2 regions of the Nocardia sp. XZ_19_369 genome follow, and region 2 is predicted to be linked to the other one. Evidence: riboswitches for the same ligand, from Rfam matches in the RefSeq annotation. Region 2 holds a riboswitch; the other holds the start of a gene.
The links. Region 2 has a riboswitch for thiamine pyrophosphate ahead of thiC (phosphomethylpyrimidine synthase ThiC). Riboswitches for the same ligand answer to the same signal wherever they lie in the genome.
Positions count from the first base shown of each region.

Region 1: linked by a shared signal. The riboswitch ahead of IBX18_RS27940 (cytosine permease) and the one ahead of thiC (phosphomethylpyrimidine synthase ThiC) in region 2 are both predicted to bind thiamine pyrophosphate.

Region 1 is NZ_JACVED010000007.1:563,515-579,300, forward strand. It holds gene IBX18_RS27860 (serine hydrolase) at 1-108, opposite strand, end outside; gene IBX18_RS27865 (hypothetical protein) at 451-636, shown strand; gene IBX18_RS27870 (TIGR03086 family metal-binding protein) at 641-1,219, opposite strand; gene IBX18_RS27875 (VOC family protein) at 1,652-2,044, shown strand; gene IBX18_RS27880 (hypothetical protein) at 2,055-2,345, opposite strand; gene rnc (ribonuclease III) at 2,752-3,486, shown strand; gene IBX18_RS27890 (hypothetical protein) at 3,512-3,778, opposite strand; gene mca (mycothiol conjugate amidase Mca) at 3,778-4,644, opposite strand; gene IBX18_RS27900 (DUF4307 domain-containing protein) at 4,762-5,259, shown strand; gene greA (transcription elongation factor GreA) at 5,559-6,053, shown strand; gene IBX18_RS27910 (cystathionine gamma-synthase) at 6,197-7,342, opposite strand; gene IBX18_RS27915 (acyl-CoA dehydrogenase family protein) at 7,612-8,787, shown strand; gene IBX18_RS27920 (DUF6401 family natural product biosynthesis protein) at 9,001-9,378, shown strand; gene IBX18_RS27925 (hypothetical protein) at 9,458-10,330, opposite strand; gene IBX18_RS27930 (DUF4254 domain-containing protein) at 10,765-11,223, shown strand; gene IBX18_RS27935 (AbrB family transcriptional regulator) at 11,316-12,449, opposite strand; TPP riboswitch at 12,696-12,811, shown strand; gene IBX18_RS27940 (cytosine permease) at 12,808-14,196, shown strand; gene IBX18_RS27945 (DUF72 domain-containing protein) at 14,226-15,032, shown strand; gene IBX18_RS27950 (cystathionine beta-synthase) at 15,114-15,786, opposite strand, start outside.
Region 2 is NZ_JACVED010000001.1:518,260-534,045, forward strand. It holds gene IBX18_RS02435 (TetR/AcrR family transcriptional regulator) at 1-103, shown strand, start outside; gene IBX18_RS02440 (homogentisate 1,2-dioxygenase) at 271-1,467, shown strand; gene fahA (fumarylacetoacetase) at 1,464-2,645, shown strand; gene IBX18_RS02450 (hypothetical protein) at 2,734-2,976, shown strand; gene IBX18_RS02455 (TetR/AcrR family transcriptional regulator) at 3,043-3,732, opposite strand; gene IBX18_RS02460 (lipase family protein) at 3,829-5,232, shown strand; gene IBX18_RS02465 (VOC family protein) at 5,366-5,848, shown strand; TPP riboswitch at 5,955-6,062, shown strand; gene thiC (phosphomethylpyrimidine synthase ThiC) at 6,056-7,705, shown strand; gene IBX18_RS02475 (hypothetical protein) at 7,758-8,675, opposite strand; gene IBX18_RS02480 (amidase) at 8,733-10,337, opposite strand; gene IBX18_RS02485 (DUF6640 family protein) at 10,485-10,964, opposite strand; gene IBX18_RS02490 (VOC family protein) at 11,096-11,602, shown strand; gene IBX18_RS02495 (MerR family transcriptional regulator) at 11,632-12,450, shown strand; gene IBX18_RS02500 (MFS transporter) at 12,489-14,027, opposite strand; gene IBX18_RS02505 (TetR/AcrR family transcriptional regulator) at 14,101-14,658, opposite strand; gene IBX18_RS02510 (KasA/KasB family beta-ketoacyl-ACP synthase) at 14,698-15,786, shown strand, end outside.

The sequences.
Region 1 (15,786 bases), on a different contig from region 2:
GTCGGCGCCCGAGCCCACCTCCGCGCCGCAGTCGAAACACCGGGCATGCACCCAGCCCTGCACACCGACGTCGCGAAAGATCTCCTGCACGACTGCCCAAGCTGCCATATCGGCCGCGATCGAACGCAACCGGTGCGGCGCTACCTAGCCGGGCCGCCGAAAAATAGGATGCGCCGGTCGAATTCGACCCGATACAGTTCGTAACGCGCCGGTGCGCGGACAACGGTCGATGCGACCGAATCGACGGATTCGGTAGCTCGACCGGTAGCGCTACCTGCCGTCGACTCGAATACACATCGAGTCGATGGTGTCCGTTTTCAACCGCGAACACCGGCGTGCAGGAACGCGCACCCACCGTATCCGGCTACGTTTCCGACGTGTGCCCGAAATGCGGTGAGCGCGCAGGAAATCGGACCGAATACCCGCCATGAAGGAAAGGACGGAATTGCCATGCGCATTTTCACCTTCGCACGTCCGAACGACGACGCAGCGCGGAATATCGGTGCGGCGACGTCCTCGGTACATGCCGAGCACCACACCCTCCACCGCAACCACGCGGGCCGGCTCGACTACCAGCAGGCAGCGGCCCGCGAGCTGCTGCTGCTGGCGGCCTCGACCGTGGTGCGGATCCGCTAACGCGCTACGGCGTCCGGGCCAGCACTTCCCGGCCGACATAGCCGAGCAGTCGACGATGCCCGGGCTCCCCGTCCGCGACGGGGACCTCGGCATCGAAGACACCGGGACCGCGGAACTGGTCGATCCCACCCCGGCTCTGCATGGTGGCGAGAAGTTCGCCGCACAACTCGTCGTCGGCCAGATCGGGCCTGCCGATGGCCACCGCGAGATCGACGCCGTGCACCACCAGCTCGGTGAGGTGCACCAGGGCGGCCGCCGACGCGGGCAGCGCACCCAGCGAACTGTGCACGGTGTTGTCCAGCGCGTCGGGCCGATGCCAGGCCGCGCGGTCCACCTCCGCCGCCGCCGCGTAAGCGCCCTGCGGATCGCCGCCGAGCCAATCGGATTCGTGATCGGCGCCGGAATCCGTGCCGCTCAACGCGGCCGCGAAGACGTGCATGCCACCCACCGTGTGGTTCAGCACGGTGCGCACGTCCCACTCCCGGCAGGGCGTCGGCGCGGCCAAGGAGCTGTCGTCCAAGGCGGCGACGATCACGCTCGTCGCGTCGAGAGCACGGTCGATCTGTCCGATCACGTTGTCCATGAGCTTCCTTCGGTCGAGCGGTCTGGCTGAATTGGTAACACAGGCGGGCGACATACGGAGGCCGTTGCGAAAGCTGCTCGCGGCGAAATAGGTTGCCAGCAGTGTGCTTCTCGGTGGCCAGGGGAAAAAGCGGATGCGCGATCCGAATACATCTCGGATACAGTCTGCAATGCGGTGCGAGCACATGCAACGCTCGTCCCACAACGTTTGAAAACTGTTGCGCAGACACCCTTGCGACCGTAGAGCGCGCTATGTAGTGGGCGTCCAGATGACAATCACTTCCGATTTCCGCCCCGGTCGTACAGATTTCGATAACCAGTTCAGGTGCGGTTCAATCCTGTTACTCCCGGTTGAAACAACTTGCCACGCATTGCCGATTCGCAGCACGCGACCAGCCGCCTTCAGGCAGGCGCGGCCTACCATGTCGTGACCATGCGCATCGACCTCTGCACCGTCGTCGTCGCGGACTACGACCCGGCGATCGCCTTCTTCACCGAAGCGCTCGGCTTCGACCTGATCGAGGACACCCCGTCCCGAACCAACGACGGGCGACCGAAGCGCTGGGTCGTCGTCCGCCCGCCCGGCGCCCAGACGGGGCTGCTGCTCGCCCGCGCGGACGGCACCGCGCAGGCCGACGTGGTCGGCAACCAGACCGCGGGCCGAGTCGGATTCTTTCTCCAGGTAGACGATTTCGACGCGGCCTATCGCCGCATGGTCTCGCACGGCGTCGAATTCGTCACCGCGCCACGGCAAGAGCCCTACGGCAAGGTGGCGGTATTTCGCGATATCGCAGGCAACCGGTGGGACCTGCTGGGCCCCAACTGATCCGCAGCCGTCAGTCGACGTTCTGACACTCCACGGCGATCTGATGAAATCCGCCACCGTCTTTCTGATACGCGACGACGCACACCCTGCCGCGCCCGATGCCGTTGACGATCCAGCTCGGATCCGCCTCGGTCGGCGACGAGGCGAGATCGCGGTCGATACCCGGCCCTGCGAAGCTGAGGAATCCGACAAACCCCTGCCCGATCGCCGAAACCTGATAGCCGTCGGCGCCGCCGACCACGCACAGGCCGACCGGCGATCCGGCCTGCTGGCCTGCGACACACGCCTGCGTCGTGGTCATCGGTGCCATACCCATCGCACCGATCACTGCTTCGACGAGATCGGCGGTCGAGCCGGTGTGGTCCGCATTTATATTCCCCCACTTGATGTTTCGAGCACAGCTCGCGCTGCGCCACGCGACCGGACAGGTCGCTCCATCCTACGGCTCCGCCAGTGGTGTGACCACGGTCACAGCATCGGCGTTTCGCCCGCAGCATGTTGGTTCGGACCACGCATTCGCGCTGCCCGCACGTGGGTAAACTCACGTTCGTGCAGCGCAATGCAGGTGTGCTACCAGGAAGGTCGAGTGTGCGATCGTTGAGGGCCCACCGCGGCGCCGGTGTCGTTGTCTCCCGCAGGTCGGTCGACGACCTGCGCATCGCCCATGGGCGGCCCCGACTTTCGCGCGGCACCGCGCGGTGCAGCTTATGACGGACGAATCCGGTGCGTACCGCAGCGCGAACTCCGACGACCACACGGATCTGATTGCCGCGCTCGGTGTTCCACTCGACGACGAACTCCTGACATTGGCATTGACGCACCGTTCGTACGCCTACGAGAACGGCGGCATGCCGACCAACGAGCGACTGGAGTTCCTCGGCGATTCGGTCCTGGGGCTCAGTGTCACCGAATATCTCTATCTGCGGCATCCGCAACGCACCGAAGGCGATCTGGCCAAGATCCGGTCCCGGGTGGTGAACATGCACGCGTGCGCCGAGGTCGCCCGCAGCCTCGGCCCCGGCGGGCTCGGCCCGCATCTGCTCCTCGGCCGCGGCGAGGAACTCACCGGTGGTCGCGACAAGACCAGCATCCTGGCCGACGGCATGGAGTCGCTGCTCGGCGCGGTGCACCTGCAGCACGGCATCGGCGTCGCCCGCACCGTGGTGCTGCGGCTGTTCGACGATCTGCTGCAGCGCGCCGCCAAGATGGGCGCGGGCCTGGACTGGAAAACCAGCCTGCAGGAACACACCGCCGAGCACAGCCTCGGCGTCCCCAGCTACGAGATCACCTCCACCGGCCCCGACCACGACAAGGAATTCACCGCGACGGCAGTGGTCGGCGGCGTGGCCTATGGCAAAGGGGTGGGGCGCTCGAAGAAGGAAGCGGAGCAGAACGCCGCCGCGGCCGCCTACGCCGCGCTGGCGCCGGACGACGACGAGTAAGACCTGCGCGTCGCGCTCGCGCGAATCAGGTCTTGTCGGTCCGCCCATCCGGCTCGGCCTCGTCGGGCCGGGTGGTGATGCCGCGCTCGGTTCCCTCGTCGGCCTCCTGGTCCGGTTCCGGGTGGTCCGGCTCGAAGGTCGCCGGCAGCTTCTTCAGGTGCTTGTTCATCGACCGAACCAGCAGGACCGTGCCCGCGAGCAGGATCAGAATGATGAAGAACCCGAGCGGGGAGGCTTTGCCGAACTCCGGCCCGGTCGGGGTGCCGGGGGTCTGGGCGAGCAGAACCAGCATCACCGCTGCTCGTCTTCGATGCCGGCGAACAGATCGGTCTCCGGCAGCGCCGTCTTGACCCTGGTCTTGGCCAGCTCGAACTCCTCGGTCGGCCAGAGCCGCTGCTGCAGCTCGAGCGGGATGGCGAAGAACGCACCGTTCGGGTCGATCTGGGTGGCGTGCGCGCGCAGGGCGTCGTCGCGCTGCGGGAAGTACTTGGCGCAGTCGATCTGAGTGGTGACCCTGGAGAACACGTCGCCGCGCTCCGGGACGTACTTGCGCATCCGGTCCAGCCACTCCTGCAGCGGGAACGGCTCACCCATCCGCTCGTACTCCTCGGCGAAGACTTCCATCCGCCGGGCGGTGAACCCGTGGTCGTAGTACAGCTTCAGCGGCGTCCACGGCTCGCCCGCGTCGGGAAACCGGGCCGGGTCGCCCGCCGCCTCGAACGCCGCGACCGACACCTCGTGGCAGCGGATGTGGTCCGGGTGCGGGTAGCCGCCCAGCTCGTCGTAGGTCGTCATCACGTGCGGCTTGAACTCGCGCACCACCCGCACGAGCGCCTCGGTGGACTCCTCCAGCGGCACCGTCGCGAAACTGCCCTCGGGCAGCGGCGGCAGCGGATCACCCTCCGGCAGACCGGAATCGACGAATCCGAGCCAGTGCTGGCGCACGCCGAGCGCACGCGCCGCGGCGGCCATCTCCTCGCGGCGGATCTCGTCGATCCGGTCGAGGACACCGGGGGTGTCCATCGCGGGGTTCAGGATGCTGCCGCGTTCACCACCGGTCAGCGTCACGATGAGGACGTCGTGTCCTTCGTCGGCATACCGGGCGGTCGTCGCGGCACCCTTACTGGATTCGTCGTCGGGGTGGGCATGCACCGCCATGAGGCGAAGGCCACTCACGTCTCGTTCACCATCGCTCTCGCTCGCGGGTGTCTGGTCTTCGTTCCCTATAGTTCCATTCGACCGACTTTTGTTCCGACGTACCCCCCGGGAGCGACCTTGAGCCAGCGCGATGGAACCTCGCCCGGTGCGGACGCGCCCGATGAATCCGCGACCGCTGCTGGCGTCACGGTCCCGGCGACGCATAACAGGCCGACCGACCGGTACGGCACCAAACCTCCGGTCGACCGCCGCTGGCTGCCGGTGACGCTCAGCCTCGTTGTGGTGTTGCTCGGCTGCGGCATCGCCTACATCGGCTACCAGAAGTACGGCCCCAAGGACATCGAGTCCGAACAACTGGGCTACGTCGTGGTCGACGACTCGACGATGACGATCCGGATCAAGGTCACCCGCAAAGATCCCGCACAGCCCGTCGTATGCTTCGTTCGGGCCATGGCACGCGACAGTGTCGAGGTCGGCCGTCGAGAGGTCCTGATCGCCCCGTCTACCAGCGGCACGATCGAGCAGACCACCACGGTCAAGGCGTCCTCGCGACCGGCGTCGAGCAGTATCTACGGCTGCAGCGCCGAGGTGCCCAGCTATCTTCGAGCAGGGTGATTTGCCGCTTTTGCCGCAGCGGTTGTCCTCGAAATTAACTCCGACCTGCACGTTTGTGATTCATGCTAAAATGGCCTGATACACGGTTCCGGGGTTCGGAGCCGTGTTTGCTGCATTGGCGGCCAGCGCTATCTGTTCCGGGTTACGAGCTTTGTCCGGAACCGGGTCTGTCGGGGTTCGATGAACTTCCCAGGATCGCTCTAGCCGTCGACTGGTGCGTGCCCGCCCTACGGGTGGGTACTGCGGCAGTTATCAGGGAATCCCGGCCCGCCGGGAACAACTACTAGGGAGTGATCGAGATGACTGAGACGCAAGTGACTTGGCTGACCCCGGAGTCGCACGACAGGCTCAAGGGCGAACTCGATGCGCTCATTGCCAATCGTCCCGTTATCGCTGCCGAGATCAACGAACGCCGTGAAGAGGGCGACCTCAAGGAGAACGGCGGATACCACGCCGCGCGCGAGGAGCAGGGTCAGCAGGAGGCGCGTATCCGCCAGCTGCAGGAGCTGCTGAACAACGCCAAGGTCGGCGTCGCGCCCACCAAGTCCGGCGTCGCACTCCCCGGCTCGGTCGTCAAGGTCTACTACGACGGCGACGAGTCCGACACCGAGACCTTCCTCATCGCCACCCGCGAAGAGGGTCTGAACGACTCCAAGCTGGAGACCTACTCGCCGGCGTCCCCGCTCGGCGGCGCGCTGATCGATGCGAAGGTCGGCGACACGCGCGAGTACACCCTGCCCAACGGCAAGACCATGAAGGTCACCCTGGTCAGCGCGGAGCCGTACCACAGCTGACGCGTTCGGCCGTCGCGCCGCGTCCCTCCCCGGACGCAGCGGCGCGCAGCTCGGCAGCGCGCGCCACGGCCGAGTTCTTCCCCTGAGACACGAACGGCCGCACCCGGATTCCGAGTGCGGCCGTTTCGTCATGTCCGTGGCTCCTAGCCGCCGAGCGCCTGCTCGATATCGGCCAGCAGGTCGGCGGCGTCCTCGATGCCGACCGACAGCCGCACCAGATCCGCAGGCACCTCCAGCACGGAGCCTTCGGTGGACGCGTGCGTCATCGCGGCCGGGTGCTCGATCAGCGACTCCACCCCGCCGAGCGACTCGGCCAACGTGAACACCTTGGTGCGCGAGCAGAAGTCGCGGGCCGCATCCGGACCGCCGTGCAGCCGCACCGAGATCATGCCGCCGAACCGGCGCATCTGCTTGGCGGCGACCGCGTGACCGGGGTGCTCCGGCAGGCCCGGGTAGATCACCTGGGAGATCGCCGGATGCCGGGACAGGAACTCGGCGAGCGTCTCCGCGTTGTCGCAGTGCCGGTCCATCCGCACGGCCAGGGTCTTGGTGCCGCGCAGGGTGAGGAAGGCGTCGAACGGGCCAGGCACCGCACCCGCGCCGTTCTGCAGGAACGCGAACGCCGCGTCGAGTTCGGGGTCGTTGGTGATCAACGCGCCGCCCACCACGTCGGAGTGACCGCCGAGGTACTTGGTGGTCGAGTGGGTGACGATGTCGGCGCCGAGCAGCAGCGGCTGCTGCAGGTACGGGGTGGCGAAGGTGTTGTCCACCACCAGCTTCGCGCCCGCGCCGTGCGCGATATCGGCCAGCGCCGGGATGTCACCGATGCTCAGCAGCGGGTTGGTCGGGGTCTCCACCCACACCAGCTTGGTGTTCGGCCGAATCGCGGCACGCATCTCGTCCACGTCGAAGACGTGTGCGGGCGAGTGCTCGATGCCCCACTGACTGAACACCTTGTCGATCAGCCGGAAGGTGCCGCCGTACGCGTCGTCCGGGATGACGATGTGGTCACCGGGGCGCAGCGTGGCGCGGATGGCACAGTCCGTGGCGGCCATGCCGGAGGCGAATGCCCGGCCGTAGGTACCGGATTCGAGCGCGGCGAGGTTGGCTTCCAGCGCGGACCTGGTCGGGTTGCCGGTGCGGGCGTACTCGAAACCGCCGCGCAGGCCGCCGACGCCGTCCTGGGCGAACGTCGAACTCGCGTAGATGGGCACGTTCACCGCGCCGGTCTGCGGGTCGGGATCGAATCCTGCGTGCACGGCCCGTGTGGAGAACCCCAGCTCACTCATACCTGCGCCTCGCTTGCGCTCGGCTCCGGCATGACCGAGCTGAGCTCAGCTGTTTTTGTGGTTCGCTCGCTACGCTCGCTCATGATGGCCAGCCTAATCAGGGGCGATTTCTGGGCAACCCCCTGGTGCTCCACAGTTGGCGCGTGTCCGGCATTCGTCCGATGATTCCGATCTAGTTCCGCAGCTGAGCTCGTTGCACCGAAAATTTTCCGAGAAGCACCTGCGGTGACCCTGATCTCACCGGCGCCCTCCCCATTTAGGCTTAGCGCATGGTGACTGTGGAAGAACTGTTCGCGATCGACTCCCTGCTGTCCGACGAGGAGCGCGAGATCCGCGATGCCGTCGCGACCTTCGCGAATCAACGCCTGCGACCGCATATCGCGGATTGGTTCGAGGAAGGCACCTTCCCGGCCCGCGAGATCGCACCGCAGCTGGGCGAGGTCGGGCTGCTCGGTATGCATCTGGAGGGCTACGGCTGCGCGGGCATGTCGGCCACGATGTACGGGCTGGCCTGCCAGGAACTGGAGGCGGTCGATTCCGGCGTGCGCAGCATGGTGTCGGTGCAGGGCTCGCTGGCGATGACCGCGATCCACAAGTACGGCTCGGAGGAGCAGAAGCAGCAGTGGCTGCCGGAGATGGCGGCGGGCCGTGCACTCGGCTGCTTCGGGCTCACCGAACCCGATTTCGGGTCCAACCCGGGCGGCATGCGGACCAGGGCCAAGCGCGACGGCACCGACTGGGTGCTCAACGGCTCGAAGATGTGGATCACCAACGGCTCGGTGGCCGACATCGCGGTGGTGTGGGCGCAGACCGAGGACGAGGGCAAGCAGGTGATCCGCGGCTTCCTGGTGCCCGCCGGGACGCCGGGATTCAGTGCGCGCGAGATGCACCGCAAGCTGTCGCTGCGCGCCTCGGTGACCGCCGAACTGGACTTCGACGATGTCCGACTGCCCGCCGACGCGGTGCTGCCGGAGTCGCGCGGCCTCGCCTCGCCGCTGGCCTGTTTGAGCGAGGCACGGTTCGGAATCATCTTCGGCGCGCTCGGCGCGGCCCGCGACTGCCTGGCCGCGACCATCGATTACGCACGCACCCGCGAGGTGTTCGACAAGCCGCTGGCCGCGTATCAGCTGACCCAGGCGAAGCTGGCGAACATGGCCCTGGAATTCGGCAAGGGTCAGCTGCTCGCCGTGCACCTCGGCCGGTTGAAGGATCGCGGCGTGGTGACACCCGAGCAGGTGAGCGCCGGGAAGTTGAACAGCACCAGGGAAGCGATCGCGATCGCTCGCGAGTGCCGCACCATTCTGGGCGCGAACGGCATCACGCTGGACTACCCGGTGCTACGTCACGCGAACAACCTGGAGTCGGTGCTCACCTACGAGGGCACGGCGGAGGTGCATCAGCTGGTGCTCGGGCGCGCGCTCACCGACGCCAACGCCTTCCGGTGACGGCGTCCGTGGACTGAACTCGACGCCCGGCCACTGTGCGTTCGGCCGCACCGAATTCGTACCGGTCGGTCGCGTTTATGAATGGCTTCGGCGAACCGGTTCTGCCCCAATGATTTTCGTGCGGGCAATTTGCTGGAACGCACTTTTCCGGCAAAAGCGACTGGGTGAAGCGTCACAGTTCTATAAAGACTCGCCGGTTGCTAGCATAGGAACATGTTTCTGCTGGGCCCCGCGTTGCTCGAAGTGTCGGCGCGCAAGATTTTGAACCGCCTGCACAAGACGCACGGGGTACCGGCGCTTGCCGCGGCCGCGGAGCTGCCCGCGCTGTCGGCGGCGCTGGATCAGCACGCCGCCGCGGTGCGCGACATCCTCACGCTCGGCGTCGAGGAATCCGCGCGCGTTCCGGTGAGCGTGCTGCTCGCCGGCTACGCACGCGGGCTGCTCGATCATGTGCGCGAGGCCGCGGCCGATCGCGGTGCACCGTCGATGACCAGCACGGCACCGGGCGACCTCGGCAGCTGGGCGAACGCCGATTGGGTGCAGTTGCGCCTGGCGAGCGTGTGCCTGCACCCGTCCCTGCAGCCCGCCTGACGGGCACCAGAACAAAGGCGTCCGCCGTAGGCCGACAGCCCACGGCGGACGCGTTCGTCATTCGAACCGAGCAGGGTGCCTAGCGCCGGTCGCCCGGGTCGCGGTATCCCATGTACTCACCGGACTGCTCGTACGAGCCGCCGCCCTGCATCGCACCCTGATCCCACTGCTGTTGCTGCGCATGCTGGCCACGGGTGGCCTGCTGATCCATCCACAGCTGCTCCCGGGAGGCATCCTCACGACCGCGCGAGTAGGCCTCGGCGTGCCCCTTGACCGCGGGCATCTCCTCTTCCAGCCCGCTCAGCCAGTTCTCCCAGCGCTGCTGCATCGGGCGAACCATGCCGCCGCCGACACCGACCACCAGGATGCCGCCGATGGTGGCCAGCACGGTGATCAGGATCGGCATGGTGACCGACATGGCCACCCCGATCTGGTTCAGCGCGGCGACGATGCCGACACCCCAGATGAACACCGCGGCGATCCGGCCGATCATCGCGCCGTAGGACAGCCCGCCGAGCATGTTGCCGACCAGGTCACGCACCGCGGAGGCGATGGCACCCGCAATGACCACGATGATGATCGCGACCGCAGCCTTCGGCAGCCAGGAGACGATGCCGTCGAGCAGATCGCTCACCGGATTCGGACCGAAGACGCCGAAGCCGAGCTGCAGCGCGATCAGCAGGATCGCGTAGTAGGCCAGCTTCGCCAGCAGATCGGAGGCGTCGTAGCGGCTGCGCGACATCATCTGCTTGAGCCCGCCACGCTCGACCAGGCGGTCGAAGCCGAGCCGGTCGAGCACCTTGTCCACGATCGTCGACACGACCTTCGCGACGATCCAGCCGATGAGCAAGATGACGATGAATCCGGCCAGCTTGGGGACGAACGTGGCCACCGAACTCCACGCGTCCGAGAACCCCTTCTGGAAATCGATAGCCAAACTGGAGGTGTACATGCCCATCCCTTCGCTATCCGATTACGCCATGGCGTTTGCCGAGGCTGCTTCAATGCCGGTTATACCCCTGCCGCATAACTCGAACCATTCGTTTGCAGATAATTTGCCACATTGAGTCATTCGGCGCGACTACTCACCGCTGCGGCACGCGGGCCCGTACTGTCCATAGTCGACCGCCCCGAACTGGTCGGTCTTCCTCACAATGCGGCCCGACGCGATGCGGAGAAGATTGTTACGACCTGTCATCGCTGTGCCATCTCGATGTCACCGACACGCCGAGGTGGGTGGCGCACGCTTATCCCCGGATCCGGCATCAGGGCAATGCCTCCCGCCTGACGTCACCCGGAGGAGCACGATGAACACACAGACCGCCGACCCCATCGGCCGATGGCCGGTCGACCGCGCCGCGACGCGCCGCCCGCTGGGAGCCCGCGATGTTCGTGCGTGATCACGCCCTGCCCGGCCTCGGCGGCACCGCTCGGTCACTGCCGGATCAGCGCGAGCTGGTCGCCGCTTTCACCAGTAGCCAAGGCGATCCGAATACCGACCACCCCTTGATCGGCTGGGCCCGCACATTGGCCACCCTGCACCGGCAGCGCCACGGCAATCCGCTCGCGGCCGCGGGAATCGACTGCCGCCGAGCCGAATTGGTCGCCGCCATCGATAAGTGGGTGGCCACTCAGGTGCCTCGTCGCGGGTGCACCGAGCACCTGCGCACCGGATCCCTCGGCGCCACCGTCGATCGGATGGCCGCGGCACACGCGCACGCCAGCCATCTGCTGCACACCGCCGAAAAGGTGTCCGACGATCGGGTCCACGCGGCGTGGTATCGCCTGGCCTCGCTGGCCGATGAATGGACCGATCTCATCGTCGGCGCGGTCCGGAAGGCGTAGTGGCGCACGGGAACCCGGCCTGAATGGACAGTTATCGCCGCACCGCGCCGAAAACCGCGTTACGGCGCGCGAAAGTGTCCGCCCAGGCCGGGTCAGACCGCTAGCTTGGGTTCCGGCATCGCCATTTGCCGTGCCGAAAACCACCGCATCGCCTTCGCCAGCAGCGGCAGCATCAACACCATGAGCAGCAGTCGCATGCTCTGCACACAGGTGATCAACGGCAGGTTGGCATCCATCGACTCGGCGGTGGCCAGCACGGCGTTGATGCCGCCCGGCGTGGTGGCCAGGTAGATGTCGGACAGCTGGAGGTCGACGAAGGTGGCGACGGTGAAGGCGAGGCCCGCGACGATGGCGGACAGCGCGACGATGGTGACCGTCATGCCGGGGATCATCCGGGCCATCTCGCGCACGACCGGCTTGGTGAAGCGGGTGCCCACCTCGAAACCGATGAGCACGAACAGCAGATCCTTGAACAGATTCGTCGGCGCGTACCCGTGGCTGACGCCCAGCGCGGTGAGTACCGCGGTCATCAGCATCGGCCCGATCAGCGCGGGGCTCGGCAGGTTGAGCCGCTTGCCCACTTTGGTGCCGAGCACGCACAGCATCACCGCGATGGACAACCCGGCGACCTGATCGCCGCGCCCGACGATCATCCAGTACGGCAGATCAGGATTGGTGACCGCGGCGCCGAGCGTCGCGTGCTCGGTGACCAGGCCCTCGCCACTGTTGTTCAGCAACGCGCCGAGGGCGGGCGCGCTGACCGCGACCAGCGCGACCCGCAGGTACTGCATGAACGCCACCTGCCGCGGATCGGCGTCCATATCGTCGGCCACCGCGACCACGGCCGCGGAACCGCCGGCCAGCAGTCCGAGCGTCGCGGTCGGCAATTCCACGTGGGCGAACCGGGCGAACACCACCGCGACCAGCAGGCTGATCAGCAGCGTCGCCACCGTGACGGCCAGTACCGGCACCAGCGCCATCCCGATACTCGACAGCAGCGAGATCTCCAGGTAACTGCCCATCAGCACCCCGAGCATGGACTGCACACCGCACGAGAGCTGCCGCGGCATCGGAGCGGGCAACTTCCCGGCCAACGCCAGGGCCCCACCGACGACGATCGCTAGAATCATTTGCGGCGCCGGAAAATGCACGCGATCGAGTAACGTCGCCCCGGCAAGCACCGAGGCCAGCAGAGCTACCCATCCGATCACTTGCCTGCGCGTCATACCTAGTAATCCTCGCGGTGACTAGTGAACAGACCGTTACATCTCCGTTATCAGGGTTAACAGCTGGTGTGATCCTGAACGCACACGGCCAATTCCCTGCTCAGGGCGGACATTAGCGCGCCTGCATCCCTTTTTCGTACTACCCCATATAAGACGGATAAACACTCGAGCGAACTCGAAGCTCACCGCCGTCCGAGCGCGCAGCCCCGTGACCGCCGAGTTGCCACGTGTACTATTCGCCCGAACCACCCCCACCGCGGGAGCTCGGGCACGGCCGGGCTGAGAGGGCGGACCCCAGCGCTTCGCCGACCGCATGAACCTGTCCGGGTAATGCCGGCGTAGGAAGAGCGTTTCGGGCATGTCTGCATCGACCCTGCACAACTCCGAACGGCACGAGGCCCCCTTCACCCTCGATGAGCCCGCCCCGAAGGTGCTGTCCTTCTGGGACCAGAGCGCATTCTGGGCAAACCTGGGTGTCAGCCTCATCGCCTTCTCCGGCGCGTACACCGTGCTGGCACCGAATTCCGATGGCGTACCGCAGATCTCCATCTCCGCGGGCATCCTCGCGATGATCGTCGGCACCGTCGTCGGCGGGCTGATGCTCGGCCTGGCCGCCGTGCCGGGCGCCAAGACCGGCAAGCCCGCGATGGTGCTGCTGCGCGGCCTGTTCGGCGCGAAACTCAGTTATCTGCCCACCGTGTTGAACATCGCCCAGCTGATCGGCTGGGGCACCTTCGAATTGATCGTCATCGGTGACGCGGCCGACGAGCTGTTCGGCGGCGGCCCGCACTGGCTCTATGTGGTGGCCGCGGGCGTGCTGACCACGGCGCTGACCATCTGGCCGCTCGGCTCAGTGCGGCTGCTGCGCCGGTTCGTCACGATCGGCGTGGTGATCGCGCTGGTCTGGTTTTATATCCAGTTCTTCCGCACCGGATTGCCTGACCTGTCGGCCAATCCGGGCCCGCACGGCAGCGGCCCGTTCGGCGCCGACTGGAACCTCTTCTGGATCGCCACCGACGCCGCGCTCGCGGTCTCCATCTCCTGGATGCCGGTCGCGGCCGACTACACCCGGCACTCGCGCAGCACCGGCACGGCGTTCGGCGCGGCCAGCGGGGCCTACGCGATCACCCAGATCGTCGCCTACACCCTCGGGTTGTTCGCGCTGGCCCGGGCCACCGGCGACGGCCAGTACTCGCCGTTCCTCCAGGTGAGTCTCGGCGGGCTGTTCTTCTTCGTGTTCGTCTTGCGCGAGGCCGATCAGTCCTTCGCCAACGTGTACTCCACGGCGCTCTCGATCCAGAATCTCGCGCCGCGCATCGACCGGCGGATCCTGTCGATCGGTCTGGGCGCGTTGATCACGCTGCTCGCGCTGCAGCTGAACATGGCGAACTACTTCGCCTTCCTCGGCCTGATCGGCTCGGTGTTCGTGCCGCTGCTCGGGGTGCTGGTCGCCGACTTCTTCCTGCGCGCGAAGGGCGAGTGGAACACCGCCGAAGATGCCCCGCCGCGCTGGGGAATGATCGCCGCTTGGCTGGCCGGGCTCTCGGTCTATCAGCTCATCAACCCGGGCGATGCCGGTGTGTGGACCGACTTCTGGGTGGATGTGCAGGAGCAGCTGCACTTCACCAAGCAGGCGTGGATGAGTGCGTCGCTGCTGTCGTTCCTGGCCGCGATGCTGGTCGCGTGGGTTGTCGGCCGGGTTGCGACGCTGCGGAAAGAGCGGGCCGCGGTCGGCAAATCCGGCTAGCCGGTGGCCCCGGCTGCCACGATGGAGTCATGGGTGAGATCCGGATCGGCACCTCGGGCTGGGTGTATCCGCCGTGGCGTGGCGTCTTTTATCCGAAGGGCGTCACGCAGAAGCGCGAGCTCGCATACCTGTCCGAGCAGCTGAACAGCGTCGAGATCAACGGCTCCTTCTACGCGCTGCAGCGTCCGTCGAGTTATCAGAACTGGTCGAGCCAGACGCCGGACGACTTCGTGTTCGCGGTGAAGGGCAGCAGATTCATCACGCACATGAAGCGCCTGCGCGACGGTGACGAGCTGCTGGCGAACTTTCTCGCCTCCGGGCTGCTGGCGCTGGGCCCGAAACTCGGCCCCATCCTCTGGCAGCTGCCGCCGAACTTCCAGTTCGATCCGGAGCTGCTCGGCACCTTCTTCACCCACCTACCCCGCAGCACCACGCACGCCGTCGAGATCGCGAAACGGCACGACCATCGGGTGGATCCGGCGTTCACGACCACCGACGCCGACCAGCCGCTGCGGCACGCGCTGGAGATCCGCCATCCCAGCTTCGTCACGCCGGAGTTCACCGAGCTGCTGACCAAACACCAGATCGCACTCGTAATCGCCGATGCCGCAGGCAAATACCCGCTGATGGAGGAGGTGACCGCCGACTTCGTCTACATCCGGCTGCACGGTCACGACGAGCTCTACGTCAGCGGATACACCGATGAAGGCCTGGACATGTGGGCCGCCAAGATCCGCACCTGGTCCGCCGGCCACGACGTCTACTGCTACTTCGACAACGACGCCAAAGTCATGGCGCCCCGCGACGCGCTGGCCCTGCGCGCCCGACTCGAATAGCCGCACCTGCCTTGATTTCCCGCACAAGGAATCGCATGCGATTCGGTGTGCGGGAAATCAAAAGGTATGCGCGAAACCGCGTTAGTGGCCGAGGGTGCCGATGCTGAGGAAGCCCAACAGGTCGTGGCGGGTGATGACGCCGACGGGCTTGCCCTCTTCGACGACCATCAGCGCGTCGGTGTCCGACAACGCCTTGGTCGCCGCCGAGATCGGCTCGCCGGCACCGATCAGCGGGAACGACGGGCTCATGTGCTTGCCGACCGAATCCGTCAGGTGCGCACGGCCTTCGAACACCGCGGAGAGCAGATCGCGCTCGGACACGCTGCCCGCGACCTCGCCCGCCATCACCGGCGGCTCGGCACCGACCACCGGCATCTGCGACACCCCGTACTCGCGCAGGATCTCGATGGCGTCGCGCAGGGTTTCCGACGGGTGGGTGTGCACCAGGTCGGGCAGTTCGCCGGACTTGCCGCGCAGCACGTCGCCGACCAGCGGTTCGACCGTGCTGCCGTCGAGGCGCTCGCGCAGGAAGCCGTAGGAACTCATCCACTGGTCGTTGAAGATCTTCGACAGGTAGCCGCGGCCGCCGTCGGGCAACAGCACCACCACGACCGCGTCGGGCTCACGCTTGGCGACCTCGATGGCCGCGACCACGGCCATGCCGCACGAGCCGCCGACCAGCAGCCCTTCCTCGCGGGCGAGGCGGCGGGTCATGTCGAAGGAGTCCGCGTCCGAGACCGCGATGATCTCGTCC
Region 2 (15,786 bases):
AGGCGCGGTGCGCACACTGCTGGCCGGCGAGGGCGGCTGGACGGCGCAGGATCTCGGCGCCTTCGTCGGCGCAGCGGTCTACCGCGCCCTGCGTCACGCCTGACAAATTGCCAGCAACTTTCTGAACAGCTAGGCGAAATGCCTCCCGATCCCCCGATGTTCCGGCAGAATCCGCGCTGACGGGGGCGGATTCCGCCACTGCGCCCGCGCGCCCATCACTACGATGGGGACCAGTTGAACCAGACCACAAGCCAGGCAGGAGGTGCGGTCATGGCGTTCTATCGACAAGTAGGAGCGGTGCCGCCGAAACGGCATACGCAACATCGGGACGAGCAGGGGCAGCTCTATTACGAAGAGCTGATGGGCGAGGAGGGTTTCTCCGGCGATTCCTCGCTGCTGTACCACCGTGGGCTGCCGCCCGCGATCGTCGACTCGACGGTGTGGGAGCTGCCCGATCAGTCCACCACCCCGAATCATCCACTGCGGCACCGGCATCTGCGGTTGCCCGAGTTGTTCCCCGACGACACCCCGGCCAGGACCGACGCGGTGACCGGACGACGGCTGCTGCTCGGCAACGCCGATGTGCGCATCTCCTATGTCGTGGCGAAGGGCAGCTCACCGCTGTACCGCAACGCGATCGGCGACGAGCTGGTCTACGTGGAATCCGGTGCCGCGGTAGTCGAAACGGTCTTCGGCCCGTTGCCCGCGCGCCAGGGCGACCAGGTGCTCATCCCGCGCGCGACCACCCACCGCTGGCTGCCGACCGGTCCGGAACCCTTGCGCGCGTATGTGATCGAGGCTTCGAGCCACATCACCCCGCCGAAGCGGTACCTGTCGAAGTTCGGCCAGTTGCTCGAGCACGCGCCCTACTGCGAGCGCGACCTGCACGGCCCGGCGGAGATCCTGACCGCGACCGGCACCGACGTGGAGGTGCTGGTCAAGCACCGCCCCGGCGGCAAGGTCGTCGGTACCCGGCTGCTGTACGCCACCCACCCGTTCGACGTGGTCGGCTGGGACGGCTGCCTGTATCCGATCACCTTCAACATCAGCGATTTCGAACCGATCACCGGCCGCATCCACCAGCCGCCGCCGGCGCATCAAGCCTTCGAGGGGATCAACTTCGTGGTCTGCAATTTCGTGCCGCGCAAGGTGGACTATCACCCGCTGTCCATCCCGGTGCCGTACTACCACTCCAACGTCGACTCCGACGAGATCATGTTCTACTGCGGCGGAAACTACGAGGCGCGCAAGGGATCCGGCATCGCGCAGGGTTCGGTGTCGGTGCATCCCGGCGGCTACGCGCACGGCCCGCAGCCCGGCGCCTACGAGCGCAGCATCGGACTCGACTACTTCGACGAACTCGCGGTCATGGTCGACACCTTCCGGCCGCTGGAACTCGGCGAAGGCGCCCTCGCCTGCGAAGACCCGGCGTACGCGTGGACCTGGTCCGGACGGGGGCCCGCGTGAAGACTCGCGTCGAAGTACCCGACGATTCCCTTTTCGGTGCGGACAACCTGCCCTACGGGGTGTTCGCCCCGGACGGCCAGAACTACCGCGTCGGCACACGTTTGGGCGACTCGGTCATCGATCTCGCTGCGGCACTGGGCGATCCGGAGTTCGCCGAACCGAGCCTGGCCGCCCTCATGGCGCGGGGTCCGGACCATTGGCGTGCGGTGCGCGAACGCATCCGCGAACTGGTCGGCAATGAAATCGACAGCGCCGCAGTACATGCGGTGTCCGAGGTAAACCTCGGACTGCCGGTGGCGATCGGCGACTACGTCGACTTCTACGCCAGCATCGACCACGCGACGAACCTCGGCCGCCTGTTCCGGCCGGACAGCGAACCGCTGCTGCCGAATTGGCGGCATCTGCCGGTCGGCTACCACGGGCGGGCAGGCACCGTGGTGGTGTCCGGCACCGAGGTGATCCGTCCGTCCGGCCAGCGCCGGACCGATTCGGGCACACCGGATTTCGGTCCGTCCCGGCGCCTGGACATCGAGGCCGAGCTCGGCTTCCTGGTCGGTGTCGGTTCCGAACTCGGCGATCCGATCGAGACCGGCGAGTTCGCCGAGCGGGTGTTCGGCGTCGCACTGGTCAACGACTGGTCCGCCCGCGATATCCAGGCGTGGGAGTACCAGCCGCTCGGCCCCTTCCTCGGCAAGTCCTTCGCGACCTCGATCGCGCCCTGGGTCACGCCGCTGGCCGCGCTGCAATCCGCTCGGGTATCGACACCCGAGCAATCCCCCGAACCCCTGCCCTACCTGCGAGAAAAGGAGCCGTGGGGGCTCGACATCGACTTGACGGTGTCCTGGAACGGGGAGGTGGTCGCGCACCCGCCGTTCTCCCGGATGTACTGGTCGCCCGCGCAGATGCTGGCCCACCTCACCGCGAACGGCGCCGCCACCCGCACCGGCGACCTCTACGCCTCCGGCACCATCTCCGGCCCGGAGCCCGACCAGCGCGGGTCCTTCATCGAACTCTCCTGGGGCGGTAGCGAACCCGTGCTGGTGAACGGTCAGCAGCGCACCTTCCTGGAGGACGGCGACGAGGTGGTCATCACCGCGTCCGCACCGGGCCCCGAGGGCAGGCGCATCGGTCTCGGCGAGGTCAGGGGGCGGATCCGGCCCGCACACCGCCGCGACTGACCCCGGAATCGAGGGCTACGCGCGACAGTTTCCGGCGGGTACCGTGCCCAGGCGGAGGAGGCGCCGCCGGGAAGTGGGAGAAGGATCTATGAAACGTTCACTCGCTGGTGCCGTCCTCGTCGGCGCGCTGCTCATCCCCGGTCAGTTCGTCGGCGTCGCGTCGGCTTCCGCCGCGCCCACCGCGGCCGTGGTCGCCGATTCCGGATCGGGGGCGGGCTCCTCGCAGCTCGGTTGCACGTCCAACACCAACCCGACCTGCCCGGGTTGGGTCAAGGCGCTGACCGAACTGCTCACCGCGATCTCGACAGGTTCGGCGAAGGGCGGCAAGTAACGCCGCGGCAGAACCACGAAGCGGGGCGGTCCGAGCTATCGGACCGCCCCGCTTCGTGCTTGTAAACTATTGTCCCGCAACAGCTCCGCGTCCGGCATTGACCACGGTGACGAACCGGATCAGGTCCTCGGTGAGGGTGTCGACGCCGTCCGGGGCGCCGCCGTCGTCGTGATGGTGCAGCCAGTCCGCGACGAGTTCGAACATGCCGCCGATGGTGGCCAGCGCCAAGGCCAGTCGCGCCCGCTGCACGCCGGCATCGCTGGCCGGTTCGCCGCTCCACACCCGGTCCAGGAAGGCTGCCGACCAACGCCGGTTGCTGCGCCGCATCCGCTCCACCGCGGGCGAGATGCCGCCCGCCTCACCGAAAGTCACCTTGGCCAGGCGCGGGTCGTCGGCAATGGCGTGCACGAACGCCTCGATCACCGGCACGGCGCGCTCCGGCCAGGCCAAGTCGGCGGCCGCGGCGGCGCCGGCGATCACCCGTTGCTGGATCTGCGCGGTGAGTTGTTCGAGCAGTGCGATGTAGCACGCTTCCTTGCTATCGAAATGGTCGTAGAACCCCTTGGTTCCGACATACGCGCGCTGGCAGATCTGCTCGATCGATGTTCCCGAATAGCTGTGCTCGGCAAACAGTTCGGTGGCCGCGTCGAGCAATTGATTGCGCCGCTGTGCGCTGCGCTGTTCGGCGTCGAGTCCACGGATCCGGCGGCGAGCCGGCCCCTCGGCAGGCCGCGCGGCGGATTTGCTGCGGGTCATACCTCGACCATAGCTCGATGCGCTTTAGAAAGAGTTCTTGTTGATAACAGGCTCTCATGTTGTAATCGCTGTCACATGATGAGGAAGGACGCACACGTGTCAGTGATCACAGGGGATCGGACCGACCGTATCCACCGGTCGGGGCGCACGGTAGCCGCGCTGGTGACCATGGCATTCGCCATGGCCGCCGTGCTGCTCGCGGGCGCAGTCACTCCCACGCAGGCCGCCGCAATCCCACTCCCGCACGAGGATTCGTTCTACCAACCGCCCGAAGGCTTCGAAGCCCAGGAGCCTGGCGCCATTCTCCGATCCCGCGAGGTACGTCTCGCGGCGCTGACCGTTCTTCCGGTGAATGTGCGGGCCTGGCAATTGCTTTATCGCACTACGGATCTGAACGAACAACCCACCGCCGCCGTGACCACGGTGGTGCTCCCCGCGCTGGCCGATCCGAATCGCTCCCGGCCACTGGTATCGCTGCAGTTCTACTACGACAGCGCCAATCTGGACTGCTCGCCGTCGTTCGTCTTGCAGCAGGGCGCGGGGCTGGCCGGACTCGAAGGCATCCATTCACAGAGCGAACTGCTCGGGCTGGCCGCGTTGATCAGCCAAGGCTGGGCGGTCTCCATCCCGGACTACGAGGGTGTCAACGGCCACCTCACCGTGCCCAAGGAGCCGGGTTACATGACGCTCGACGGCGTCCGTGCCGCCGAACGTTTCGAGCCGCTGGGGCTGGACGGAGCAAACACCCCCGTCGCGTTCTGGGGCTACTCGGGCGGCGGTATGGGCTCGGGTTGGGCGGCCGAAATGCAGCCGACTTACGCACCCGAACTGAACGTGAAAGGTATTGCGCTCGGGGCTCCTACGTCGGATGTGGTGTCGCTGCTGCATGTGAACGGCTCGATGTTCTCCTCATTGATCGGCATCGGCATTTCCTCACTGCGCAAGGCCTATCCGAAGTTCCGGGAGGCCTCCGATCGGTATCTGAAGCCGGAGGGCCGGGCGCTGATGGACCAGACCGAGCGCCAATGCCTGCCGCGCAACGCGCTCACCCAGATGTTCGTCGACTACGGGCGGTTGCTGACCATTCCGATTCCGGAATTCCTCGCGGTGCCCGAGATCAAGGAAGTCTTCGACTCGACGGTGCTCGGCCGCAACATCCCTACCGCGCCGATCTTCCTCTACCAAGGTGTGTTCGACGAGGCGGTGCCGGTATGGACGAATGACCGGCTGTCCCAGCAGTGGTGTGCCGGTGGCGCATCGGTGATCTACAAGCGCGACCATCTCAGCGAGCATTTGAGCCTGCCGTCGCTCGGCATGGCCGACACGCTCAATTGGCTGAAGGCGCGGCTCGCGCCGAACGCGCCCGATCAATTCGGCTGCCGAACCGAGAATGTCGTGTCCATGCTGGCCGATTTCAACGCGCTGCTGACGCAGATCGAGATCAACCTGAACGCCACCTTCGGCGCGCTGGGATTCCCGATCGGCCCTCGCGAGCGTTAGTAAGAACGTGCGAAGCCTGCCCTCGACCGGAACCCACCGGTCGAGGGCAGGCTTTTCTCGTTCCACCGCGATGAATTCCGGTCGCCCATCCCGTCTGCACAGATATCTATCAACTCCGGCCGGGAGGACCATCATGCAGAAGATCGTCACCAACCTCTGGTACGACACCCAGGCAGAAGAAGCCGCCGAGTTCTACTGTTCGCTGTTCGCCGACTCGAAGATCACCCACGTCCAGTACCACACCGAGGCGACCAACCGTCCGACGGATCTGGCGATCACCGTCGACTTCGAACTCAACGGACAGCAGTTCACCGCCATCAACGGTGGCGGCGACTACAACTACACCCATGCCATGTCGCTGCTGGTCAACTGCGAAAGCCAGGACGAGGTCGACCGGCTGTGGGAGGCGCTGCTCGCCGACGGCGGCAAGGAGATCGAATGCGGCTGGCTCAACGACAAATACGGGGTGCCGTGGCAGATCTGGCCCGCCGAGGCCACCGAGCTGGTCACCGGCGACGATCGCGAAGCGGTGAACCGCGCCATGCAGGCCATGCTCGGGATGCGGAAGATCGTCCTGCAGCAGATGCGCGACGCCTACAACGGCAAGACCGACTGAGGTGGTACGGCCGGCGCCGGACCGATGCCACCGGCGCCGACCTGCGTCTTCCACCGATCACCTGACGGACGTTCAGGGTCAGCAGGTACTGTCGGGCTGGAAAATTTCACACGCCAACGGGGGCTCGCACCAGCGGGCTGAGAGGACGGCTAGGGCCGTCGACCGTATGAACCTGACCGGGTAATGCCGGCGTAGGGAGGAAAAATCATGGCATCTGTTGCGTCAAAAGACGGCTCCGAGACAGTCGACACTGTCACCACCGGACCCATCGAAGGCAGCGTCAAGCACTATCACGAGGTCGACGGGCTCCGCGTCCCGGTGCGTCGGGTGAACCTGACCAACGGTGAGCACTTCGACGTCTACGACACCTCAGGTCCGTACACCGACGACTCGGCGGAGATCGACCTGGAGTCGGGTCTGCCGAAACTCCGCGATACCTGGGCCAAGCCCGAGGTCGACGGGCCGCCGACCCAGCTCGCCTGGGCCAGGCGGGGCATCATCACCCCCGAGATGCGGTTCATCGCCGCCCGCGAGGGTGTCACCCCCGAGCTGGTCCGCGACGAGGTCGCCCTCGGTCGCGCGGTGATCCCGGCCAACCACAAGCACCCGGAGCTGGAGCCGACCATCATCGGCAAGAAGTTCCTGGTGAAGATCAATGCGAACATCGGCAACTCGGCCGTCTCGTCCTCCATCGCCGAGGAGGTGGAGAAGATGGTGTGGGCCACCCGCTGGGGCGCCGACACCATCATGGACCTGTCCACCGGCAAGAACATCCACGAGACCCGCGAGTGGATCCTGCGCAACTCCCCCGTGCCGGTCGGCACCGTGCCGATCTACCAGGCGCTGGAGAAGGTGAACGGCGATCCGACCAAGCTCACCTGGGAGATCTACCGCGACACCGTGATCGAGCAGTGCGAGCAGGGCGTGGACTACATGACCGTGCACGCGGGCGTGCTGCTGCGCTACGTGCCGCTGACCGCAAAGCGGGTCACCGGCATCGTCTCGCGCGGCGGATCCATCATGGCCGCATGGTGTTTGGCGCACCACCAGGAGTCGTTCCTGTACACCAACTTCGCCGAGCTGTGCGACATCCTGGCGAAGTACGACGTGACCTTCTCCCTCGGTGACGGCCTGCGCCCCGGCTCCATCGCCGACGCCAACGACGAGGCGCAGTTCGCCGAGCTGCGGACGCTGGGCGAGCTGACGAAGATCGCGAAATCCCATGGCGTGCAGGTGATGATCGAGGGCCCGGGGCACGTGCCGATGCACAAGATCGTGGAGAACGTGCGGCTGGAGGAGGAGCTGTGCGAGGAGGCGCCGTTCTACACCCTCGGCCCGCTCGCCACCGACATCGCACCCGCCTACGACCACATCACCTCGGCGATCGGCGCCGCGATCATCGCGCAGGCGGGCACGGCCATGCTCTGCTACGTGACCCCGAAGGAACATCTCGGGCTGCCCAACCGCGACGACGTCAAGGTCGGCGTGATCACCTACAAGATCGCCGCGCACGCCGCCGACCTGGCCAAGGGGCACCCGCACGCGCAGCAGCGCGACGACGAATTGTCCAAGGCGCGTTTCGAATTCCGCTGGCGCGATCAGTTCGCGCTGTCGCTGGATCCGGACACGGCCCGGGAGTACCACGACGAGACCATGCCCGCCGAGCCCGCCAAGACCGCGCACTTCTGCTCCATGTGCGGTCCGAAGTTCTGCTCGATGCGCATCTCCGCCGATGTCCGTGAGTACGCCGCGCGTAACCAGCTCACCGATGTCGAGGCGATCGAGGCCGGGATGGCGGCGAAGTCCGCGGAGTTCGTAGACAACGGTAACGCGGTCTACCTGCCCGTCGTTTCGTAGTCCTTCGACGGGTTCGCCTGTCCGGCAACGCATCCGGTTCCCGCACACCGCTTCAGGTGCGCGGGAACCGGTCGTTTCCGTCCCGTCGCATGATCGCCAGCAGTGCCTCGAGGTGATCGGCTGGGACGACTTCCATCCGGTCGCCGCTGCCGCGGATGGTCGCGGCGATGTCGACGGTGATTCGGTTGCGCCACCAGTAGATCGAGCGGCTGACCGGTCTCGACTCGGCTTCGCCCGCGACGAGCAGCTGGGCGAGCAGGCTGGTTCCGGCGAAGACGGTGGGGCCGGTGATCGGGTGCACGAGCAGGTGGGTGTGCCCCGGAATGACGAGCAGTGCGCCCCAGGGGCCGACGACCGGATAGTCGTCGAGCCAGCGCACGTGCGCCGTGACGAAATCCGAAGCACCGTAGAGCATTTGCATATCGACGTCGTCCATGCCGTCGATCTCGGCGGCCATCAGATCGAGCCCACCCTCCGCGCGGGTGTTGCGCTCGGCGATCTCGAACAGGTCGGATTCCTGTGCACCCCAACGCAATGCAGCCGCATAGGTCACCGGAATCATGATCTCACCGAAGTCGACCAGCACCCGCTGCAGCAGCCCCGGCGCGACCAATCGCCGCACATCATTGATCAACCCCTTCGTGCGCGCCGAGCAGAGCCGGGTCCGCAGCAGCGGCCGCACCGACTCCAGCCGCGCCATCTCGAGATGCCCCGCGGTCAGATCCGCGATCTGCATCTCCAGCCGATCCCCGACCAGCGCCGCCCACAGTTGCCGCGGCGCCCGAGCAACCCGACGCGCCAGCCGCGTACTCGGCAGCACGATCCGAACCCCCGCCGCACCACTGAGCACGAACTCCCCATCGGACTCCCCGCACCCGAACCCGTGCCGCAGCCCAACCTCACTGACCAGCAGTTTCCACAATCCCGAGGACGACTCCCGCATGACCCCTCGCTCTCGGCCGATACCCACCTTCCTCTAGTGTATCGAACATACGTTCGAAACTGGAGTGATGTGGGGATCCGGGGGCTAGGGCAACGGTGGCTTGTCTTTGTGGTAACTCGTCTGCGCCTGGATGTCGATGGCGATCTGTAGCAGGTGTGCGTCGCTGTAGGGCGGGCCCATCAGTTGCACGCCTACCGGCAGCTGGGTGACGGGGCTGCGTTCGCCCGGAATAGCGACCGCGGGCAATCCGCAGAAGTTGGCATCGTTGGTCTGTGGCGACATCGCCATACCCGCTTGCGGACCGTAGTCGCCGAATGGTGGCCGGTCGACGAGCTCGGTGCCGAGTACCGGTAGCAATACGGCGTCGAGTTTCTGTTCTTTCAGCAAGGCCAGCCACCGGCTCTGCCTGTGGGTTCGCTCGCGCAGGAGTTGCATATACCCGGTCGATTTCGGTTCGTTCGCCAGGAAGTAGTCGAACGTTTCGTTGAGGTACCGGGTGTATCGATCTTTCTCGGCGGGCCACCATTGTCCGTGGTAGGCCGCTATTTCGACGCCTTGGGCGACCACCATGTCCAAGTAATCCATCGGTGCCGGCGTGTCGACCTCGATCACCTCGGCGCCGAGTCGGCGCAGCGTGGACTTCATGGATTCGTAGCCGGCGGCGACGCCCGGATCAAGTTTCGGCGCCACCGCCGGAACACCGAGGCGAGTGCCGGTGAGTCCACCCGGACGAGGCCCGGTCGGAAACGAGATCGGCCAATCGGCGAACCCGTTCGTGCGTGGATCGAGCGGATCGAACCCCGCGATGACGGTCAGCAGTGCGCTCAGGTCGGCGGCACTGCGCGCCATCGGGCCGATATTGTCGAAGCTCCACGCCACCGGAATGGTGCCGTACACCGACGCCAGCCCTGCGGTCGGTTTGATGCTGCAGACATTGCAGGCCGAGGCCGGGATACGCAGGCTCCCGGCGGTGTCGGTCCCGAAGGCAGCCGAGGTGAAACGAGCCGCCAAGGCCGCGGCCGGACCGCCCGAGGAACCGCCGGGCACCTTGCCGTAGTTCCACGGATTCGCCGTCTGCTCGGTCAATGAACCGATTGCCGCCTGATGAGTTTGCACATGACCGAGCAGCGGCATGCCCGCTGCCTTCAAGCGAACCCACGTCGTCGAATCCCCGACCGCGATATTCGCACCGAGCAGGGACGGCAGGCCGACCGTCAATGGCTTGCCTGCCACCGCGAACACATCCTTGAGCGCGACCGGAATGCCGCAGAGCAGCGGCGTATCCGTACCCTGCCGACGCCGGCGCGCGTCGGCGTCCTGGGCCGCGGCGATCGCCTCGTCGGAATATCGGTGGACGAACGCATTGATCGCCGGATCCTTGGCATCGGCGTGCTCGATCAGCGATTTCGTCAACGCCTCGCTCGTGATCGCACCCGCGCACAACAAAGCCGCAGACTCCAGCACACCCAGCTCGGTCAAATTGCCGGTATCGATCGTGCGGTGATCCGGCAGCGACTGTGGATACGTGCGCGGAGTCACCGACGGCCGCGGCGCCTGCTGGACCGAGAACGGCGGTGTGGCATCTGTATTGGTCGGGTCGGGGTGGGAACCGGACTCTGGATACGTGAACTCGGGCGAGCCACCATCCGGCTCAGCCTCGGTTCCGGCCGCGTCATCCCTGCCGACCATGACCGCTGCGGCAGCACTCGCCACCGCTACGGCGGATCCGAAGCCCAATAATCCAAGGACATTTCGTCGCTCCAAGCGAACCCCATCTCGAGTGTCGCGGAAATTTGTGGTGTACAGCTCTTCTCGCCGACTGCAGAATTCGCATTCCTACCGCGGTGGGAGCGGCGCAGTCCGGCGGATCGTGCGGAGGCGGCGGCGTTCCAACAGATATCCCAGCGCAACCACGGCGATCATCACGGGAACGATGGTGCGCAGGTCGATCGGCATGCCGAACAGGTGCGGTACATCGGCAGCGAACTGTGCGTCACGGTGCGACGCACCCGGAAAAAGAAAGGCACAGGCCGCACCGGCCCACCAGACACCGGCGAACAACGCACCCGCCGCCAGTCGCTCCTGCCCATAGCCGGGGCGCCATAGATAGATCAGTGCCAGGCCACCCAGGATGGTGGCCAGCGAGATCGTAATAGCGTCATGAAATTTGGCATGCGCGGTGAAAGCGGGATTGAAAATGTGCGTCGAGTTGTAGTCGTCGTACCACTGCAGAACGGCGTTGCCGACAGCGGCTATAGAGAGAAGCCACCGACCCGCCATTGTCTTCGGTGGCCTGAAGCGCGGTGATCCGCCCATGAACCTATTCAATGGCAATCCATAACTTCCGCGTTCGCGCCACGCCGAAGCGGCCGCCGTCACACGGTTCCACGCAAGTCAGCGGTCTTCACGTTTGACCCTGACGTTGCGTGAGGCTTGACGATGCACTCATGACCGATACGTTTTCCGCATTCGATATCAGCCCCGTTCCCGATCCCGCAGTCGACGCCGAGCCTGCGGAGCTCTACCGCGGCATCTACGCGATGCCGATGTTCGTCACGGTGCCGACGGCGGATCTCGCCGGGTCGGTGGATTTCTGGGTTCGCGGTCTCGGGTTCTTCGATCTGTTCACGGCGCCGGGGCAGGTTACGCATCTGCGCCGCTGGGCATTTCAGGATGTTTTGCTCGTGCCGGGTGAGCGGCCTGCCGATGCGTCGGCGGTGAGCGTGAGTTTCGCGTGTGTGCTGAGCCAGCTCGAACAGATTGCGAACGCGTGTGAGCAGTTGCGGCCGGGCTGTACGACGGGGCCGCGGGAGATGCCGTGGAACTCGGTGGAGCTGGAGGTGGTCACGCCGGAGAACGTCCGGGTGATCATGACGGCGGCCCGGCCGTACGATCCGAACGGCGCGGCAGCCGAGTACCTGCGGGACATGGGTATCCCGGCGCCCGAGCAGTGACCGGCGTCGGGGCTGACACACTGGACGGTGTGACGAATCGCCCCTTCGCCGAGGCAGCGACAGGTGCCGGCCGCACGGTCGGCGCCGTCGCCGCGCTGGTAGGTGTCACCGTCCGGACGCTGCACCACTGGGATGCGATCGGGCTCGTCTGCCCCTCCGAGCGCAGCTACGCGGGCTACCGGCTCTACACCGCCGAGGACATCGCCCGGATCCATCGGGTGCTGGTCTATCGCGAGCTCGGGGTACCGCTGAACGAGGTCGGGGCCTTGCTGGACGCACCGGCAACCGATGCGGCGGCAGCACTGCGCAAGCAGCGCAACCAGGTTCGCGAGCGCGTCGCCCGGCTGCAACAGATGGGCGACGCGCTGGATCGCCTGATCGAAGCGAGGGAGTCCGGCATCCTGCTGCCCGCCGAAGAACAGGTGGCGATCTTCGGTCAGCACTGGCAACCCGCTTGGGCAGGCGAAGCACGCGAGCAGTGGGGTGACACCGCCCAGTGGGCGCAGTTCGCCGAACGTGCCGCGGATCGGACCGCCGAGCAGTGGCAGCAGATCGCCGAGAGCGTCGAGGCGCTCAACGCGGACCTGGCCGCCGCGTATCGCGCCGGGACGGCGCCGGGCAGCGACCTGGCCAACGCGCTGGCCGAGCGGCACCGAGCCTCGATCGGCGTCTACTTCGACTGCACCCACTCGATGCAGGTCTGCTTGGGCCGCAGGCACACTGCCGACCCGGGCTTCACCGCGTTCTACGACGCGATCGAGCCCGGCTTGACCGTCTGGCTGCGCGACATCATCGACGCCAACGCCCGCGCCAACGGCATCGACCCCGAAACGGCGACCTGGACCTGACCCGAGCACGTACACATCCGTCGGGGTAACTCGACGAGCTAGTGCGAACCGGTTACCCGGAAACCTTTGGGCACCAACCGAACCGCGAGCACCGCGACAACGGCGACGATGGCGGCGGAGACGTACGCGGTGGTGGTGAGCGCCGCGTCGAACGCGTGCCGGGCGGCGGCGAGGACCTGTTCGCGGGTCGCGGAGTCCAGCCGGCCCGCCACCTCCACCGCACCGCCGATGGATTCCCTTGCCGTGTCGAGGTTTTCGCCCCGCAACGGCAGGTCGACCATATTCTCGGTGAAGACGCGCCCATGGATGCTGCCGAGCAGTGCGACGCCGAGCCCGATGCCCAGTTCGTAGTTGGTTTCCGACACCGCACCGGCCTGCCCGGCGCGTTCGGGCGGCACCGCCGAGATCAGGACGGCGGCGGCCGCGGTGATCGCCAGGCCGTCACCGAGGCCGAAGGACGCGAGTACCAGTGCGACAACGGGATACGTGGTCGGCTCGGGACTCAGCGCGAGTCCGAGGAAGCCGAGTGCCAGCGCGCCGAGTCCGATGGCGAGCACGGCTCGAACGCCGATGTGCTGCATCAACCACGGCGTCGCCAGCGACGCGACCAGCAGCGTCAAGGCCGAGGGCAAGGTGCGCAGCCCCGCCTCGGACGGCGAGTAGCCGTGCACGTACTGCAACCACAGCGAGATCAGGAACAGCGCGGCGCCGATCGCGAGCATGGCGAGCAGCGTGGCGAGGGCGGCGGCCGAGAAGGCGCCGTTGCGGAACAACCGCACGTCGAGCAGCGGATCGGCGGCGCGGAGCTGGCGGCGCGCGAACCAGGCGAGCAGCAGCACGCCGAGCACCAGGATCACCCAGTCCACCGGGTCGGGTGTGCCCTTGGCGACATGCTTGATCCCCCAGGCCAATCCGACGATGCCCGCGATGGACAATACGGCGGCCAGCCAATCCAGCGAACCCGCTTGTGGCGCACGATATTCCGGCAGCAGCCAGGCGCCGACCAGCACCGTGAGCACGACCACCGGCACGTTCAACCAGAACGCCGACGCCCAGCCGAACTGCTCGACCACCACGCCGCCGACGAGCGGGCCGATGGTCGCGCCCGCACCGGCCACCGCGGCCCAGATGCCGATGGCGAGGGTGCGCTCGCGCGCGTCGGTGAAGATGTTGCGGATCAGCGACAGCGTCGACGGCATCACCATCGCGCCGCCGATGGCGAGGAGCACCCGTCCGGCTATCAACTGCCACGAGCTCTGCGACGTCGCCGCCACCACCGAGGCCACGCCGAAGAGCACGAACCCTGCCAGGAAGAGCAGCTTTCGACCGACCCGGTCACCGACCGCACCCGTGGTGATCAGCAGACCGCCGAGCACCAGTCCGTAGACGTCGATGATCCACAGCTGCTCGAGCTGTCCCACCTGCAGATCGGCGATCAGCGAGGGCAGCGCGACATTCAGAATGGTGGCGTCCATCGCCACCAGCAGCAGGCTGGCGCACAGCACGGCCAGCATCACCCAGCGGGTACCGCCCACCGCTGACCCCGCGGCATTCGTCTCCGGCACGCTCGCAGCCATCCTGCCTCCTCGCTCACCCCCGACCCAGCATTCACCGCGTGACAGCAAACACCAAGTAACCGGGCCGCCGGTGCTATCGGAGGGACTGGTCGATCAGCAGGCGGGCGGCACGATCGGTGCGGTCCACGTCGCCGGTGATCACGCGATCTTGGAGGATGCCGCGCAAGCCCGAAACAAGCAGTGTCGCTACGAGTTCCGGATCGTCGACGCAGGACAGGCCGCGCAGGCCCGCGGCGAGCGCCTCGATGAAGGTCGCGATGGCGGTCTCGGCGTACTCGGCATACGGGCTGTGCGCCGCACACGCGGCACCGAGGACCTGCAGCATCACCCGGACGCTGGTGCGGCCGTCGCCGGAGGTGTTCGCCCGCCAGAACTCCCACAGTTGCGTGCGCAGCTCGGCGGCATCGGCGACCTGCGCGAAGAGCGCCGTGAGGTCGGGGCGCTGGGTGGCCAGCGCCTGGACCAGCAGCTCCTCCTTGGTGGTGAAGTAGTAGATCAGCATCCGCGAGCTGGTGCCGAGGGCGGCGGCGAGCGGGCGCAGCGACAGGTCGAGGAGGCCGTGGTCGGCGATGTAGCGCACGACTGCATCGAGCAGCTCGGCGCGTTTGGCGTGGTCGAGGGGGCGGGCCATGAGTTGACTGTAGCGATTGGTACAGGTATCCATGTCATCGTGACTGTAACAATCGCTTCAGAAACTCGGGAGTCCGTGGTCGTCACCGGCTACGCGGCCACCACGTCGCTGGCCGAGGACATGGATACGACCTGGTCGGAGCTGCTGCTCGGGCACAGCGGCATCGGCGTGCTCGGCGCGGACTTCGTCGCCGAGTACGACCTGCCGGTGCGGATCGGCGGGCAGCTGAAGTCGCATCCGGGCGAGCAGCTGACGCGGATCGAACAGCGGCGGTTGTCCTACATCGAACAGCTGGCACTCGTGCTCGGCCGGGCGGTCTGGCAGCGGGCAGGCGCCCCGGAGGTGGACGGCGAACGGCTCGCCGTCTCCATCGGCACCGGGCTCGGCGGCGGGGACGCGTTGATCAACGCGGTCGACGCGATGCGAGCAGGCGGCTACCGGAAGGTGTCGCCGATGTCGGTGCCGATGGTGATGCCGAACGGGCCCGCGGCCACCATCGGGCTCGAAATCGGCGCCAAGGCAGGCATTTTCACGCCGGTGTCCGCGTGCTCGTCCGGCTCCGAGGCGATCGCGCAGGCTTGGCGGCTGATCAGCACCGGCGAAGCCGATGTGGTGGTGACCGGCGGCGTCGAGGGCCACATCGACGCGGTGCCCATCGCGAGTTTCGCGATGATGCGGGCGATGAGCACCCGCAACGACGAACCCGAGCGGGCGTCGCGGCCGTTCGACCGGGACCGGGACGGCTTCGTCTTCGGCGAGGCGGGTGCGCTGCTGGTGCTCGAATCCGAGCGGCACGCGCGGGCCCGTGGCGCCGAGATGCACGGCCGGGTGCTCGGCGCGGGCATCACCTCCGACGCCTATCACATCGTCGCCTCGGAACCGGCGGGCATCGGCGCGGCCCGGGCCATGCGCAAGGCGATACACACTGCAGGGCTACAGGTTTCGGATATTCAGCACATCAATGCCCACGCGACCTCCACCTCGATCGGTGATGCGTCGGAGGCCAACGCGATCGCCGCCGTCGCACCGGATGCGTCGGTCTACGCACCCAAATCCGCACTGGGACATTCGATCGGCGCGGTAGGCGCGCTCGAATCCCTCGTCACCATGCTGACGCTGCGCGACCAA